DNA from 3 places in the Streptomyces sp. NBC_01460 genome. Region 3 is predicted to be linked to each of the others. Evidence: predicted binding sites of a transcription regulator. Region 3 holds the regulator's gene; each other region holds the start of a gene.

Region 1 (5,562 bases), 2.3 Mb from region 3:
CTGGCCCGGGGCAGGTCGGTGTCGATCCCGGACCCGCGCTACAAGGCGATGATGGGCCTGGTGAAGCTGACGCCGCGCGGCCTGCTCGGTGGAGTGACCTCCCGCGCGGGCCGGACGTACGGCCCGAAGTAGCCCCGCGCACGCACCGAGGCCCGGTGCCCCCGCGACGGGGGTACCGGGCCTCGGCGGCGTACGGAGCCGTACTAGTGGGAGTGGCCGTGACCGTGGCCGTGACCGGCGTCGGCCTCTTCCTCGGCCGGCTTCTCGACGACCAGGGTCTCGGTCGTGAGCAGCAGCGACGCGATGGACGCGGCGTTCTCCAGGGCGGAGCGGGTGACCTTGACCGGGTCGATGACGCCGGCCTTCACCAGGTCGCCGTACTCGCCGGTCGCGGCGTTGAAGCCCTGGCCCTTGTCGAGCTCGGCGACCTTCGCGGTGATGACGTAGCCCTCGAGGCCCGCGTTCTCCGCGATCCAGCGGAGCGGCTCGACGGCGGCGCGGCGCACGACCGCGACACCCGTGGCCTCGTCGCCGGTCTTGCCGAGGTTGCCCTCGAGGACCTTGACGGCGTGGACGATGGCGGAGCCACCACCGGAGACGATGCCCTCCTCGACCGCGGCGCGGGTCGCGGAGATGGCGTCCTCGAGACGGTGCTTCTTCTCCTTGAGCTCCACCTCGGTGGCGGCACCGACGCGGATCACGCAGACGCCGCCGGCCAGCTTCGCGAGGCGCTCCTGGAGCTTCTCGCGGTCCCAGTCGGAGTCCGTGGACTCGATCTCGGCCTTGATCTGGTTGACGCGGCCCTTGACGTCGGCGGAGTCGCCGCCGCCGTCGACGATGGTCGTGTCGTCCTTGGAGACCGTGACACGGCGGGCCGTGCCGAGCACGTCCAGACCGGCCTGGTCGAGCTTGAGGCCGACCTCCTCGGCGATGACGGTGGCACCGGTGAGGGTGGCGATGTCGCCGAGCATGGCCTTGCGGCGGTCACCGAAGCCGGGGGCCTTCACCGCGACGGCGTTGAAGGTGCCACGGATCTTGTTGACGACGAGGGTGGAGAGCGCCTCGCCCTCGACGTCCTCGGCGATGATCAGGAGGGGCTTGGAGGCGCCGGCCTGGATGACCTTCTCCAGCAGCGGGAGCAGTTCCTGGATCGAGCCGATCTTGCCCTGGTGGATCAGGATGTACGGGTCGTCGAGGACGGCCTCCATACGCTCCTGGTCGGTCACCATGTACGGGGACAGGTAGCCCTTGTCGAAGGCCATGCCCTCGGTGAACTCGAGGTCCAGACCGAAGGTGTTGGACTCCTCGACGGTGATGACACCGTCCTTGCCGACCTTGTCCATCGCGTCCGCGATGAGCTCGCCGACCTGCGGGTCCTGCGCGGAGAGCGCGGCCACGGCGGCGATGTCGGCCTTGTCCTCGATCGGGCGGGCGGTCGCGAGGAGCTCCTCGGACACGGCCTTCACCGCGGCGTCGATGCCCTTCTTCAGGGCTGCCGGGGACGCGCCCGCGGCGACGTTGCGCAGGCCTTCGCGGACGAGGGCCTGGGCGAGCACGGTGGCGGTGGTGGTGCCGTCACCAGCTACGTCGTTGGTCTTGGTCGCCACCTCCTTCACCAGCTGGGCACCGAGGTTCTCGTACGGGTCGTCGAGCTCGACCTCGCGCGCGATGGTGACGCCGTCGTTGGTGATGGTGGGGGCGCCGAACTTCTTGTCGATGACGACGTTGCGGCCCTTCGGACCGATCGTCACCTTCACCGTGTCGGCAAGCTTGTTGACGCCGCGCTCAAGGGCGCGACGGGCGTCCTCGTCGAACTTCAGAATCTTCGCCATGGGCTGTTTTCTTCCCTCTCAAAACGAACTGCGCCCCTCGCCGCCCGGCTAGGTATTTCGCAGGCGGCCAGGGGCGCAGAACAGAAGCAAACGTGGGTGAATTACTTCTCGACGATCGCGAGGACGTCGCGCGCCGAGAGGACGAGGTACTCCTCGCCGTTGTACTTCACCTCGGTGCCGCCGTACTTGCTGTACAGAACGACATCGCCGGTCTTGACGTCGAGCGGAAGGCGCTCGCCGTTCTCGAAGCGGCCCGGGCCCACGGCCAGGACGACGCCCTCCTGGGGCTTCTCCTTGGCGGTGTCCGGAATGACCAGGCCGGAAGCCGTGGTCTGCTCGGCGTCGAGCGGCTGGACCACAATGCGGTCCTCGAGCGGCTTGATCGCAACCTTGGAGCTGGTGGTCGACACGATCCGGTCTCCCCCTTCGGAGATCTCACGGGGTTTAACAGTCTGTGGGGTGGCGACCAGGTCGATCCGTCGTCGCGGGTGCCGGACCTGCCCTGTCGCACGGTGGTGCTGGCACTCTCCCTCGGGGAGTGCCAGCACTGAGACTATGACCGCGATTAGCACTCGGTCAAGCGGAGTGCCAATTCACCACCCTCGCGTGGCGTCGCGGGAGCGGCCCGCGCCCGGGACGACGGGGGAGACCACCGCGTCGTCCCGGCGGCGGACGGCCGGGTGCGCCCGCCGCCTCCCGGTCAGACGTAGTCCTCCAGCCTGGCCACCGCGTACCCCTTGTCCGTGACCGTCTTCATGACGCGCCGGACCATGTCGGCCATGGAGCCCTCCCAGTCCTCCTCACCCCGGAAGTGGGTGAGGATGATGTCGCCGGGGTGCAGGTCCCTGTCCCACTCGCGCCACTCCATGTGGTCGGGGAACGCCTCGGCCGCCCACAGGGGCACGGCCGTGATGCCGCAGGACTTCGCGACGCGCAGGGTGTCGCCGTTGTAGTTGCCGTACGGCGGCCGGAAGAGGGTGGGCCTCTTCCCGAGGAACCTCTCGATCTTGTCCTGCTCGCCACAGATCTCCCGCCGCTGCTCGGACGCCGAAAGCCCCGGGAGGTAGCGGTGGTTGAGCGTGTGGTTGTTGAGGGTGACCCCCCGGGCCTGCATGTCCTTGAAGTAGCCGTAGTCGTCGCTCACCACGTAGTCGCTGAGGAACGCGCTGTACGGGATCTTCAGCTCCGTCATCATCCGGAGCAGTTCGGGGTCCTTCTCCGCCCCGTCGTCCATCGTCAGGAAGACGATCCGCTCCTTGGTGGGGACCGTGGTGAAGACGGGCGGCAGCGTCTCCCCGCCCTCCACCTCGAACCCCTTGCGGGTGGTGATGCGCGGCTTCACGGCGGGCGGCGCGGGAGCGGCGAGCGGAACCTTCGCCAGGCCCCACTTCTTCGCGACGGCGACACGGGCGGCCAGTTCCCGCTTCAGGCGCTCCGCCCGCGCCCTGGCCCTCGCCTCGGCCGCGGCGGGGCCCGCCTGCGCCGCGGCGGCTCCCGGCCGCCCTGCGGCGGGTCCGTCCCGGCCGGCGGCCCCTTCGTCCGTACCGTCGGCACACCCGGAGGCGGCGGCGCCGATCAGGAGGGCGGCCAGGACCGCGCAGACCGTCCTGTGGCGCTTCATGACAGATTTTTCTTTTTGTCGTACTAGCTGCATGGCGCCGCATCCTGCCACCGGGTCACCGGCGGCCTCCGGCGACACCTCCGGGGGATCCGCCGGGTCCCCCGGCTGGCTCACAATGGACGGGTGAACGCCCTTCCCCCCGCAGACCAGGCCGACCCCGCCGACCCGCTCGCCTCCTTCGCCGCCCTGCGCACCCCCGAGGGCGCGGCGCTCCTGGACGAGCTGCGCGACCACGATCCCGCCCGGGAGCTGGCGACCGCGACCCGGCTGCGCCGCACGCACCCCGCCGCCCTCGTCTCGGCGGCGCTCGGCCAGGCGCGGCTGCGGCAGCGCGCGGTCGCGAAGTTCGGGGCGGCGGACGCGTACCGCATGTTCTTCACCCCGAACGGCGTGGAACAGGCGACCCGCACCTCGGTCGCCTCCTACCGTGCCGGGCGGTTCGCGGAGCTCGGCGTACGGAGCGTGGCCGACCTCTGCTGCGGGATCGGCGGCGACGCGATCGCCCTGGCCCGGGCCGGCATCCGGGTCCTGGCCGTGGACCGGGACCCGCTCACCGCGCGGGTGGCCCGGGCCAACGCCGAGGCGCTCGGCCTCCAGGACCTCGTCGAGGTGCGGTGCGCCGACGTCACCGGGATCGACACCTCCCCGTACGACGCGGTCTTCGTCGACCCGGCCCGGCGCGGCGGACGCGGCCGGATCTTCGACCCCGAGGCCTACTCACCGCCCCTCTCCTGGGCGACGGAGGCCGCGTCGAAGGCCCCCCGCGCGGCGCTGAAGATCGCCCCCGGGGTCCCGCACGAGGCGATCGGACCGCAGGCCGAGGCCGAGTGGATCTCGGACGGCGGCGACGTGAAGGAGGCCGTGCTCTGGTTCGGTGAGGGCTTCACGCCCGGCGCCTACCGGGCCACACTCCTGCCCTCGCGCGCGACGCTCGTCTCCGAGGGCCCGCTCCCCGCCCCGCCGGTCGGCCCCGTCGGCCGGTATCTGTACGAGCCGGACGGCGCCGTCATCCGTGCCCATCTGGTGGCCGACATCGTCGGGCGGTGCGACGGCAGGCTGATCGACGAGACCATCGCGTACGTGACGAGCGACGTGCCGTACGCGTCCGACGCCACGGCCGCGTACGAGATCACCGATCAGCTGCCCTTCAACATGAAGAAGCTCAAGGCACTGCTGAGAGAGCGTCAGGTCGGTGTCCTGACCGTCAAGAAGCGCGGCTCCGCGGTCGAACCGGAGGAGCTGCGCCGGAAGATGAAGCTCCAGGGGCCCCACTCGGCCACCGTCTTCCTGACCCGGGTGGCCGGGGCCCCGACGATGCTGATCGGGCAGCCGGTGAAGCGCCCCTGATCAGCCGCCCGCGGTGGCGGGCTGTTCCGTCCTCGCCCCGACCAGCACCCGCAGCACCCAGCGCCGGTGGGCGAACGCCTTGACGAGGCCGGTCAGTCCGGTCAGCCAGGCGAGGAGACCCAGCCCCATCAGCCAGGCCACCGTGCCGTACGTCTCCTGGCCGGCGCGGGCGGTCGCGGGCACGACGACGCAGCCGAGGAGTCCGGCCGCGCAGAGCGCGAACGACGTCAGCAGCCAGGCGACGTTCGCCTTCGGCATGCGCAGCGGCAGGTCTCCCACGGGGTCACGGTCCAGCGCCCCCCACTCCACGAGGAGCCGGTGGACCCGTACGTCCCGTGCCACACCCACGGCCAGGAACGCGGCACCGGGGATCAGCACGGCCGCGCCGATGGCGAGGCTGATGACCCCGGGGATCGTGTCGAAGGGCCCCTGCGCCTCCTCGAACATGACGAAGGCCGCCCCCGCGAGTGACCAGCCCACCGCCGCGACCCCCGTCCACATCCAGAGGACGCCGAGGCGGCCGGGGCCGACGAACATCCTGACCAGCTCGCCCAGGATCAGTGCCCGGTCCCGCAGGAGCGCCTCGCGGTCGGGCCAGGTGCGTATCTCCACGGGCGGGGGCGAAGGCGGCAGAGGTGAACGGCGCGGCATGGCCCAGACATTACCGAGCACACCCGGTGCACCGGCACCCACGTCCGCCGGTGGTCGGTCAGGTCAGGTCAGGTCAGGTCAGGTCAGGTCAGGTCAGTGGATACGACGTGC
Region 2 (5,562 bases), 1.9 Mb from region 3:
TGCCCGAGCGCTACCGGCGCGCGGCAGAACTGATCATGGACACTCCCGCGCTGTGGCCCTACGCACGTCAGGTCTGGGTGGCCTGTCAGGAGCCGCTCGCCCGCCTGCTCGCGGAGGCCGCCGGCCGGAGCGAGCCCGACGAATCCCACCGCCTCCTGGCCCGCTACGTGCTGGAGACCCCCGACCTGGCATCGAGCCGCCCCGACCGCAAGGCCGCCCTCGCCGAGGCGTTCCGCCGCCTCCACATGGGCTGGCCCGAACTCTGACACCGCCCCCGCCGCCGCCTGCGGACCCCACCGGCGGCCCCCTGCAAGGAGCCCCCGTGGCCTGGAACGTACACAAGCCCCCGCGCGCCGACGGCACCACCGTGCTGGTGACCGGCGGCAACGCCGGCATCGGCTACTTCGTCGCCGAGCAGCTCGCCGCCGCCGGAGCAACCGTCATCATCGGCAGCCGCAACCCTGCGAAAGCCGCCGCCGCCGTGGAAGCCCTCACCGCCCGCGTCAGCGGGTCCCGTGTGCGGCACATACCCCTGGACCTGGCCGACCTCGCCTCCCTGAGGGCGTCCGCCGGCCGGCTGGACACCGACGCCCTGGACGCCGTGGTCCTCAACGCGGGCATCGCACTGGACGAACCGCCCCGCGAGCAGAACCACCACGGCCACGAACTCATGTTCGCCACCAACCACCTCGGCCACTTCGCCCTGGTGCACTGGCTGGCCCCCTGGCTGGAGGCGGCTCCGGCGGCCCGGATCATCACCATGGGCAGCTTCGCCGCCCGCTCCGAGCGCCTCGACCTCGACGACCTGCAATCCGTACGCGACTACGACCCCAAGCGCACCTACGGCCGCTCCAAACTCGCCCAGATGGCCTTCGCCCTCGAACTCGACCGCCGGCTGCGCGCCGCGGGCAGCACCTGCATGAGCGTGATCGCCCATCCCGGCGGCGCCCTGGACGCCCTCACCCCGCCCCGGCCCGGCATCCACCAGCGCTCCGGACCCCGACAACTCCTGGCCCTCCCCGCGAGAGCCCTTCTCCAGGGCAAGGACGCCGGCGCCTGGCCCGCCGTCCGGGCCACCCTCGACCCGGACGTCCGAGGCGGCCAGCTGTGGGGCCCCAGCAGGTTCGGCCTCAGCGGCAAGCCCCACCTCGAAACACCCCACCCCCACATGGCCGACCGGCCCACCGGCCAAGCCCTCTGGGCAGCGAGCACCCGACTGACCGGCGTGGCCCCCTTCACCCCCTGACGCTCCACAGCAGCGGTCGTCGATGGCGCGGAGCGGGGCGCCACGGCGCACGACGACGCCGGCCCCCGGGAAGGAATCCCGGGGGCCGGCGTCGTACAGGTACTGCGGGTACTGCCAGGAGCTGCTGATCCGAGGATCAGAAGTCCATGTCACCGCCCGGCATGCCGCCCGGAGCGGCCGCAGAGGCCTTCTCCGGCTTGTCGGCGATGACGGCCTCGGTGGTGAGGAAGAGCGCGGCGATGGACGCGGCGTTCTGCAGGGCGGAGCGCGTGACCTTCGCCGGGTCGATGATGCCCTCGGCGATCATGTCGACGTACTCGCCGGTCGCGGCGTTGAGGCCGTGACCGATCGGCAGGTTGCGCACCTTCTCGACGATGACGCCACCCTCGAGACCACCGTTGACGGCGATCTGCTTGAGCGGGGCCTCCAGCGCGAGCTTCACGGCGTTGGCGCCCGTGGCCTCGTCACCGGTCAGGTCGAGCTTCTCGAAGACGGCCGTGGCCTGGAGCAGAGCCACGCCACCACCGGCGACGATGCCCTCCTCGACGGCGGCCTTGGCGTTGCGCACCGCGTCCTCGATGCGGTGCTTGCGCTCCTTGAGCTCCACCTCGGTGGCGGCGCCGGCCTTGATGACGGCCACGCCGCCGGCCAGCTTCGCGAGACGCTCCTGGAGCTTCTCGCGGTCGTAGTCCGAGTCGGAGTTCTCGATCTCGGCGCGGATCTGCTTGACGCGACCCTGAACCTGGTCGCTGTCACCGCCGCCGTCGACGATCGTCGTCTCGTCCTTGGTGATGACGACCTTGCGGGCGGTGCCGAGCAGGTCCAGGCCGGCGTTCTCCAGCTTGAGACCGACCTCCTCGGAGATGACGGTGCCACCGGTGAGGATGGCGATGTCGCCGAGCATGGCCTTGCGGCGGTCACCGAAGCCCGGAGCCTTGACGGCGACGGACTTGAAGGTGCCACGGATCTTGTTGACGACCAGCGTCGACAGCGCCTCGCCCTCGACGTCCTCCGCGATGATCAGCAGGGGCTTGCCCGACTGCATGACCTTCTCGAGCAGCGGAAGGAGGTCCTTCACGTTGCTGATCTTGGAGTTGACGATGAGGATGTACGGGTCGTCGAACGACGACTCCATGCGCTCCATGTCGGTGGCGAAGTACGCCGAGATGTAGCCCTTGTCGAAGCGCATACCCTCGGTGAGCTCGAGCTCCAGACCGAAGGTCTGGGACTCCTCGACGGTGATGACGCCTTCCTTGCCGACCTTGTCCATCGCCTCGGCGATCTTGGCGCCGATCTCGGTGTCGGCAGCGGAGATGGAGGCCGTCGAAGCGATCTGCTCCTTGGTCTCCACGTCCTTCGCCTGCTCCAGCAGAGCGGCGGAGACGGCCTCGACGGCCTTCTCGATGCCACGCTTGAGAGCCATCGGGTTGGCACCCGCGGCGACGTTGCGCAGGCCCTCGCGGACGAGCGCCTGGGCGAGAACGGTGGCGGTGGTCGTACCGTCGCCGGCGACGTCGTCCGTCTTCTTGGCGACCTCCTTGACCAGCTCCGCACCGATCTTCTCGTACGGGTCCTCGAGCTCGATCTCCTTGGCGATGGAAACACCATCGTTGGTGATCGTGGGCGCGCCCCACTTCTTCTCGAGGACGACGTTACGGCCCTTGGGGCCGAGGGTGACCTTGACGGCGTCGGCGAGCTGGTTCATCCCGCGCTCGAGACCGCGCCGTGCCTCCTCGTCGAACGCGATGATCTTGGCCATGTGAAGTGGTCCTCCCGGACAGGGGTGGATTTCTCCGGACCGAGAGGCGCCCGCGACGGACGGCCAGCGTGCTCAGTGGTTCCTTGCCCCACTGGGCCTGCGGGCCTCACCGGCCCGGTCCAAGTTTCTGTCACTCTCACCTGGAGAGTGCTAACGCCAATGATTAGCACTCGACCCCTGCGAGTGCAAGCGTCGTCCTCGGGATGTGGACAACCACCGGGGGCGAACAGAGGAGCGACAGGGCAGGCCGGGGACGCACGAGAGGCCCGCACCCCGGTGGGGGTACGGACCTCTCGCGCGTGAGTAGTGTCGTTGGCCGACCGCGCCGAGCTCAGCCGACGGCGAGCTTGACCATGTCCGCCTGCGGCCCCTTCTGGCCCTGCGAGATCTCGAATTCAACTCGCTGACCCTCTTCGAGGGTGCGGTACCCGTCCATCTGGATCGCGCTGTAGTGGACGAAAACATCCGCACCACCGTCGACCGCGATGAAGCCGTACCCCTTCTCCGCGTTGAACCACTTGACGGTGCCCTGAGCCATGCCTAACTCCCCTATTACTGGCCCTTGCACGAGCACCGCACTTCGCGGGCCCGGGTCAGAACTCACCCTCCGACAGGAGAGGGTGGCGTGCGCCGGAACGCGTCGACCGCGGCCGAATGTATCTGCCCAACTGCCCTCTGCAACAGGTCAATCGGACGAGAATTCTGGGCGCACGCGAGCGCACGGATAGGCGGAATTCATGGGATTCCAGGGCAAGTCGGGCCTGACAAAGGCCACTTATGCCTCAAGGGGTTCACGTACTTTGGCTACTTCTTGTCGCGGCCAGGCGCATTCTCATATGCGGGCGGCGCGGGTAGCTGCGGGGACTTCCCCAACTGTACCGCGCTCAACCATGCAGAATGCCCCCCTCCGCTTCTCTCGCGGAGGGGGGCATTCTGCTCACTCTGTGGAACCGGGCGGCCGAGCCGGCCCGTATCGCGCCTGCGGCGGTCAGCCTCCGGCGACGGCCGGGATGATGGAGACGCCGGCGCCGTCCGGGGTGGCCGCGTCCAGACCGCCCTCGAAGCGCACGTCGTCGTCGTTGACGTACACGTTGACGAAGCGGCGCAGCTTGCCCTGGTCGTCGAGGACACGGGCGCCGATGCCCGGGTGGTTCTGCTCCAGGGACGCGATGACCTCGGAGAGGATCGCGCCCTCCGCCGAGACCTCGGCCTGACCGTCCGTGTAGGTGCGGAGGATGGTGGGGATACGGACCTTGACGCTCATGTGGGTGCCTTCCTTCGGTCTCGGGTGGTCAGTTGGCGGCGGCGAGGCCCGCGTCGCGGAACGCGTCCAGGCTGGGCCGGATCGTCGCCGACAGGCCGGTCGTGGGGGCGACCGCGTCGAGCGTCTTGAGGCCGTCACCGGTGTTCAGGACCACGGTTGTCAGCGTCGGGTCGAGCAGGCCGGCGTCGATCAGCTTCTTCGTGACGCCGACGGTCACACCGCCCGCGGTCTCCGCGAAGATGCCCTCGGTCCGGGCCAGCAGCTTGATCGCGTCGACGACCTGCTCGTCATTGACGTCCTCCACGGCACCGCCGGTGCGCCGGGCGATGTCCAGGACGTACGGGCCGTCGGCCGGGTTGCCGATCGCCAGGGACTTGGCGATGGTGTTCGGCTTCTGGGGCCGCACGACGTCGTGGCCGGCCTTGAAGGCGGTGGAGACCGGGGAGCAGCCCTCGGCCTGGGCACCGAAGATCTTGTACGGCTTGTCCTCGACGAGGCCGAGCTTGATCAGCTCCTGCAGACCCTTGTCGATCTTCGTGAGCTGCGAGCCGGACGCGATCGGGATGACGAGCTGGTCGGGCAGCTCCCAGCCGAGCTGCTCACAGATCTCGTACGCCAGGGTCTTGGAGCCCTCGCCGTAGTACGGCCGGAGGTTGACGTTGACGAAGCCCCAGCCCTCGCCGAGCGGGTCGCCGATGAGCTCCGAGCAGAAGCGGTTGACGTCGTCGTAATTGCCCTCGATGCCGACCAGCTCGCCGCCGTACACCGCGGCCATGACGACCTTGCCCTGCTCCAGGTCGTGCGGGATGAACACGCAGGAGCGGAAGCCGGCGCGAGCGGCGGCGGCACCCACCGCGCCGGCGAGGTTGCCGGTGGAGGAGCAGGAGAGTGTGGTGAATCCGAAGGCGCGGGCGGCCTCGACGGCGATGGCGACGACACGGTCCTTGAAGGAGTGCGTCGGGTTGCCGGAGTCGTCCTTGACGTACAGGCCGCCGGTCACACCCAGCTCGCGGGCGAGGTTGTCGGCCTTGACCAGCTTCGTGAAGCCGGGGTTGATGTTGGGCTTGTCCGCGACGTCGGAGGGGACCGGCAGCAGCGGCGCGTAGCGCCAGATGTTGTTCGGACCCTCGGCGATTCGCTTCTTCAGCTCTTCGGGGGAGCCGCTCGGCAGGTCGTACGCCACTTCGAGCGGCCCGAAACAGGACGCACAGGCGAAAATGGGTCCGAGCTCGAAACGCTCGCCGCACTCGCGGCAGGAAAGCGCCGCGGCGGGACCGAGGTCCACGGCGGAAG
Region 3 (5,562 bases):
GGGCCTCCGGCGCCCGGTGCGGGCCGGGTGGCCCTCGGCTACGGGGGCGGGCGGCCGGGGCGGGCGGCCCTCGGCTCCTGCGGTGGTCGGCCGCCGGGCGGCCCTCAGCTCCAGCGCCCGGTACGCCCCAGCAGCAGGGCGACCGCGGCCGTCCCCGCGGTCGAGGTGCGCAGCACGCTGGGGCCGAGCCTGTACGGCGGCGCTCCCGCATCGGCGAAGGCGGCCAGCTCCTGGGGCGACACCCCGCCCTCCGGGCCCACGACGAGCACGATCGTGCCGGTGGCGGGGAGGGCGGCGGTCGCCAGCGGCTCGCCGGCGGTGTCCCGGTCCTCGTGCAGGACGCCCGCGAAGTCCGCCCCGGCCAGCAGCGCGGCGACCTGCTTGGTCGTCATGGCCTCCGCCACCTCGGGGAAGCGCACCCGGCGCGACTGCTTGCCGGCCTCGCGAGCCGTGTTGCGCCATTTCGTGAGGGACTTGAGCCCGCGGTCCCCCTTCCACTGCGTGATGCAGCGCGCGGCCTGCCAGGGCACGATCGCGTCGACGCCGGTCTCCGTCATCGTCTCCACGGCGAGCTCGCCCCGGTCGCCCTTGGGCAGCGCCTGGACGACGGTGATGAAGGGCGCGGGGGCGGGCTCCTCGCGGACGGACTCCAGGCCGGTGACGAGGAGCCGGTCCTTGCCCTCCGCCGCCCGCACGACGCCTTCCGCCCAGTGGCCCCGCCCGTCGGTGAGGACGACGTCCTCACCGGGGTTCAGCCGCCGAACCGAGACGGCGTGCCGCCCTTCGGGGCCGTCCAGGACGAACTCCGTTCCGCCGGGCAGCTGTTCGACGACGAAGACCGGTGCCGTCACTGGGCACTCCTCACACTCACTGCCGCACGCGCGGCTTCCATCTCGGCGGCGAGCAGGCCGACGAGCTCGCCGGCGGGCAGCTCCCGCGCCAGCCGGTGGCCCTGGCCCGCCCACAGGGCCATGCCCTGGGCGTCCCCGGCCTTCGCTGCCGCCTTGCGCAGCCCGCTGGTCATCTGGTGCACCTGCGGGTACGCGGCCGGGGCGTACGGGCCGTGCTCCCGCACGAACCGGTTGACCAGCCCGCGCGCGGGGCGGCCGGAGAACGCCCGGGTCAGGGTCGTGGTCACGAACAGCGGGTTGGTCAGGGCCTGCTTGTGCAGCGGGTGGGCCCCCGACTCGGGGCAGGGCAGGAACGCCGTGCCGAGCTGGGCCGCGTCGGCACCGGCCGCCAGGACGGCCGTGATCTGGGAGCCGAGCATCAGTCCGCCGGCCGCGATCACCGGGAGGTCCACGGAGGCGCGGACCTCGGCGACCAGGGCGAGCAGCCCGGTGCCGGTGAGACCGCCCTGCGGGTCGTCGCGGTGCGTGGACTGGTGGCCGCCCGCCTCGGTGCCCTGGACGCAGAGCGCGCCGGCGCCCGCCCACCGGGCGTTCCGCGCCTCCTGGGCCGAGGTGACCGTGACGACGGTGAGCGTGCCGGCGGCGGCGAACGCGTCGAGGACCTCACGGGTGGGGCAGCCGAAGGTGAAGGAGACCAGAGGCACGGGGTCCTCCAGCAGGATCGCGACCTTGGCCTCGTAGCCGTCGTCGCCGCCGGCGTCCGTGTCGCCGAGGGGCGTCCCGTACCAGGTGGCCTCGCCGGCGAGCTGGTCGCGGTAGATCTCGACGGCGCCCGGGTCGGCGACCAGCGGCTGCGGCATGAAGAGGTTGACGCCGAACGGCCGGGCGGTCGCCCTCCGGAGCTGCTTCACCTCGTTGTACATGCCGTCCGCCGTCTTGTACCCGGCGGCGAGGAAGCCGATCCCCCCGGCCTCGCCGACGGCCGCGGCGAGCTCCGGGCGGGACGTGCCGCCCGCCATCGGGGCCTGCACGATCGGGTAGCGGCAGAGACCGGTCAGCGCCAAGGACATGACCGCATCGTGCCACGTCCGGCGGATCGTGCCGAATCAGCCCTTTCACACGGCGGACGGGCCGCCGCACGCACCGCACCGCCCGCCGGTACGAGCCGGCGGGCGGTGCGGTGACGGGGTTCGCGGACGGTGCCGCGGGAGGCTCAGCGGCCGTTGAAGGCGTCCTTCAGGCGGGAGAACAGCCCCTGCTGTCCCGGCTGGAACTGACCCGTGGGCCGCTCCTCGCCGCGCAGCTGGGCCAGCTCCCGCAGGAGGCGCTCCTGCTCCGGGTCCATCTTCGTCGGGGTCATGACCTCGACGTGCACGATCAGGTCGCCCCGCCCGCCGCCGCGCAGGTGCGTGATGCCCCGCCCGTGCAGCGGGACCGACTGTCCGGACTGGGTGCCCGGCCTGATGTCGATCTCCTCCAGACCGTCGAGCGTCTCCAGCGGCACCTGGGTGCCGAGCGCCGCGGCGGTCATCGGGATGGTGACCGTGCAGTGGAGATCGTCGCCGCGCCGCTGGAACACGGCGTGCGAGAGCTCGTGGATCTCGACGTACAGGTCGCCGGCGGGGCCGCCGCCGGGGCCGACCTCGCCCTCGCCCGCGAGCTGGATCCGGGTGCCGTTGTCGACACCGGCGGGGATCTTCACGGTGAGGGTGCGCCGCGAGCGGATGCGTCCGTCACCGGCGCACTCGGGGCACGGGGTCGGCACGACCGTGCCGAAGCCCTGGCACTGCGGGCAGGGCCGCGAGGTCATGACCTGGCCGAGGAAGGACCTGGTGACCTGGGAGACCTCGCCACGGCCGCGGCACATGTCACAGGTCTGCGCGGAGGTGCCGGGTGCGGCGCCCTCGCCACTGCAGGTCGTGCAGACGACCGCCGTGTCGACCTGGATGTCCTTGGTCGTGCCGAAGGCCGCCTCGGAGAGGTCGATCTCCAGGCGGATCATCGCGTCCTGGCCGCGCCGGGTGCGCGAACGGGGTCCGCGCTGCGACGCCGTGCCGAAGAACGCGTCCATGATGTCGGAGAAGTTGCCGAAGCCACCCTGTCCGAATCCGCCCGCGCCACCTCCGCCCGAGGCGGACAGCGGGTCGCCGCCGAGGTCGTAGACCTGCTTCTTCTGCGGGTCCGACAGCACCTCGTAAGCGGCGTTGATCTCCTTGAACCGCTCCTGGGTCTTCGGATCCGGGTTGACATCCGGGTGCAGCTCGCGGGCGAGCCTCCGGAATGCCTTCTTGATCTCGTCCTGAGAGGCGTCGCGGCGCACGCCGAGTACGGCGTAGTAGTCCGTGGCCACTTACGACTCCGCCAGGATCTGTCCGACGTAACGTGCCACTGCGCGTACCGCTCCCATCGTTCCGGGGTAGTCCATGCGGGTCGGTCCGACCACGCCGAGTTTGGCGACTGCCTCGTCGCCCGAACCGTAGCCGACCGCGACGACGGACGTGGAGTTGAGGCCCTCGTGGGCGTTCTCGTGCCCGATCCGTACGGTCATGCCCGAATCCGTTGCCTCACCGAGCAGTTTCAGCAGCACGACCTGCTCCTCCAGCGCTTCCAGCACCGGCCGGATCATCACAGGGAAGTCGTGTCCGAAACGGGTGAGGTTGGAGGTGCCGCCGATGATCAGCCGCTCCTCCGTCTCTTCGACCAGGGTCTCGAGAAGGACGGAGAGAACCGTCGACACGGTTCCCCGGTCCTCGCCCTCGAAGGACTCCGGCAGATCCTGCACGAGCCGCGGGACGTCCGCGAACCGTCGTCCGACGACCCGGCTGTTGAGCCGGGCCCGGAGATCGGCCAGTGACGTGTCACCGAACGGTGCAGGGCAGTCGATCATACGCTGTTCGACCCGGCCCGTGTCCGTGATCAGGACGAGCATCAGTCTGGCCGGGGCCAGTGACAGCAGTTCCACGTGCCGCACGGTCGACCGGGTCAGCGAGGGGTACTGCACGACGGCGACCTGCCTGGTCAGCTGCGCCAGCAGCCGGACCGTGCGGCCCACGACGTCGTCGAGGTCGACCGCGCCGTCGAGGAAATTCTGGATGGCCCGGCGCTCCGGCGACGACAGGGGCTTGACGCCCGCGAGCTTGTCGACGAAGAGACGGTAACCCTTGTCCGTCGGAATGCGCCCCGCACTCGTGTGCGGCTGGGCGATGAAGCCCTCGTCCTCCAGCACCGCCATGTCGTTGCGCACGGTCGCCGGGGAGACCCCGAGGCTGTGCCGCTCCGTGAGCGCCTTGGAGCCGACGGGCTCCTCGGTGCCGACATAGTCCTGGACGATGGCGCGCAGCACTTCGAGTCTGCGTTCGCTGAGCACCGCGCACACCTCCAGCTGTGGTCCTTCGGCTTCTGCCTGGCACTCTGTGCGTTCGAGTGCCAGCAATCCCCCCGGTCAGTGTACGGGGGCGAGGTGGTCCCGGGGCAAGGGCGACCGGCCACGCCGTCGCGGGGATGCGCAGGTCGTTGCGGATAGCGTCGCCGTATGGACGTCTGTTGGGAAGAGTTCGGCTGGGAGCGGTTGGGCAACGGTACGGGACGGCGGCGCCTTCCCGTCTGGGACGCCACCGTCGCACTGGTGGCGGGGGCGGACGGCGCGCTGCTCTACGACACGGGTTCGACCCTCCGGGAGGGGGCCGAGCTGCGGACCCAGGCGGAGGCCCTGCTGGGCCGGAGGGTGACGCATATCGCACTGAGCCATCCGCACTTCGATCATGTGCTGGGCACCGCGGCCTTCTCCGGGGCGGCGGTCCACGGGGCGGTCGGTACGGCGGAGCTGCTGGAGCGGGGCGCCGAGGAGCTGCGCGCGGACGCGCTGCGGCACGGGATGAGCGAGGCGGACGCCGCCGCGGCCACGGACACCCTGGTGGCGCCGCGGCACCAGGTGAGCGGCGAGTCGACGCTCGATCTCGGCGGCGGGCTCCAGGTGCTGCTGGCCAACGTGGGCCCCGGACACACCGGCCATGATCTCGCGGTGCTGGTGCCGGGCTCCCCGGTCGTGGTGCTCTGCGGCGATCTGGTCGAGGAGTCCGGCGAACCGCAGGCGGGCCGCGACGCCGTCCCCTCGCACTGGCCGGCCGCTCTGGACCGGCTGCTGGAGCTGGGCGGCGAGGACGCGCTGTACGTGCCCGGCCACGGGGCCGTGGTGGACGCGGCGTTCGTACGGGCGCAGCGCGATCACCTGGCCTCCCGCTTCGGCGTGTCGTGAAAGGGGCCCCGTTTATCGTCGTGCCATGCGCAGCTACCAGCCGGACCTGACTCCGCCGTGGAAGAAGACCGCCCCGGCCCCCGAGGTCCCCGCCGAGCCCGACCTGGTCGTCGAGGAGGCCGTCACCGGCTTCTGCGGGGCGGTGATCCGGTGCGAGAGGACGGCCCAGGGGCCGACGGTCACCCTGGAGGACCGCTTCGGCAAGCACCGGGTCTTCCCGATGGAACCGCGCGGTTTCCTGCTGGAGGGGAAGGTGGTCACGCTCGTGCGTCCGTCGGCGGGCGCGCCGGTCCGCCCCGCGCGGACCGCCTCCGGTTCGGTGGCGGTGCCCGGGGCGCGGGCACGGGTCGCCCGGGCGGGGCGGATCTACGTGGAGGGCCGGCACGACGCCGAGCTCGTCGAGCGGGTCTGGGGTGACGACCTGCGCATCGAGGGCGTGGTGGTGGAGTACCTGGA

The links. The regulator HrcA, encoded in region 3, represses chaperone genes, less so after heat shock. The targets are predictions, from matches to a motif close to TTNGCACTCNGNNNNNCNGAGTGCNAA.
Region 1: groES (co-chaperone GroES) is a predicted target of HrcA. The motif match lies at 2,398-2,424, and genes of this name have one in related genera.
Region 2: groL (chaperonin GroEL) is a predicted target of HrcA. The motif match lies at 3,169-3,195, and genes of this name have one in related genera.

The regions. Positions count from the first base shown of each region.
Region 1 covers NZ_CP109473.1:5,033,503-5,039,064, reverse strand. The annotation lists gene OG488_RS22845 (SDR family NAD(P)-dependent oxidoreductase) at 1-132, shown strand, start outside; gene groL (chaperonin GroEL) at 204-1,832, opposite strand; gene groES (co-chaperone GroES) at 1,934-2,242, opposite strand; gene OG488_RS22830 (polysaccharide deacetylase family protein) at 2,533-3,453, opposite strand; gene OG488_RS22825 (THUMP-like domain-containing protein) at 3,577-4,800, shown strand; gene OG488_RS22820 (hypothetical protein) at 4,801-5,451, opposite strand; gene OG488_RS22815 (DUF1876 domain-containing protein) at 5,540-5,562, opposite strand, start outside.
Region 2 covers NZ_CP109473.1:4,683,282-4,688,843, reverse strand. The annotation lists gene OG488_RS21035 (TetR/AcrR family transcriptional regulator) at 1-266, shown strand, start outside; gene OG488_RS21030 (SDR family NAD(P)-dependent oxidoreductase) at 308-1,246, shown strand; gene groL (chaperonin GroEL) at 1,383-3,005, opposite strand; gene OG488_RS21020 (cold-shock protein) at 3,337-3,543, opposite strand; gene OG488_RS21015 (MoaD/ThiS family protein) at 3,994-4,269, opposite strand; gene thrC (threonine synthase) at 4,298-5,562, opposite strand, start outside.
Region 3 covers NZ_CP109473.1:2,773,494-2,779,055, forward strand. The annotation lists gene OG488_RS12375 (16S rRNA (uracil(1498)-N(3))-methyltransferase) at 105-851, opposite strand; gene OG488_RS12380 (nitronate monooxygenase) at 848-1,921, opposite strand; gene dnaJ (molecular chaperone DnaJ) at 2,065-3,201, opposite strand; gene hrcA (heat-inducible transcriptional repressor HrcA) at 3,202-4,218, opposite strand; gene OG488_RS12395 (MBL fold metallo-hydrolase) at 4,384-5,106, shown strand; gene OG488_RS12400 (DUF3097 domain-containing protein) at 5,132-5,562, shown strand, end outside.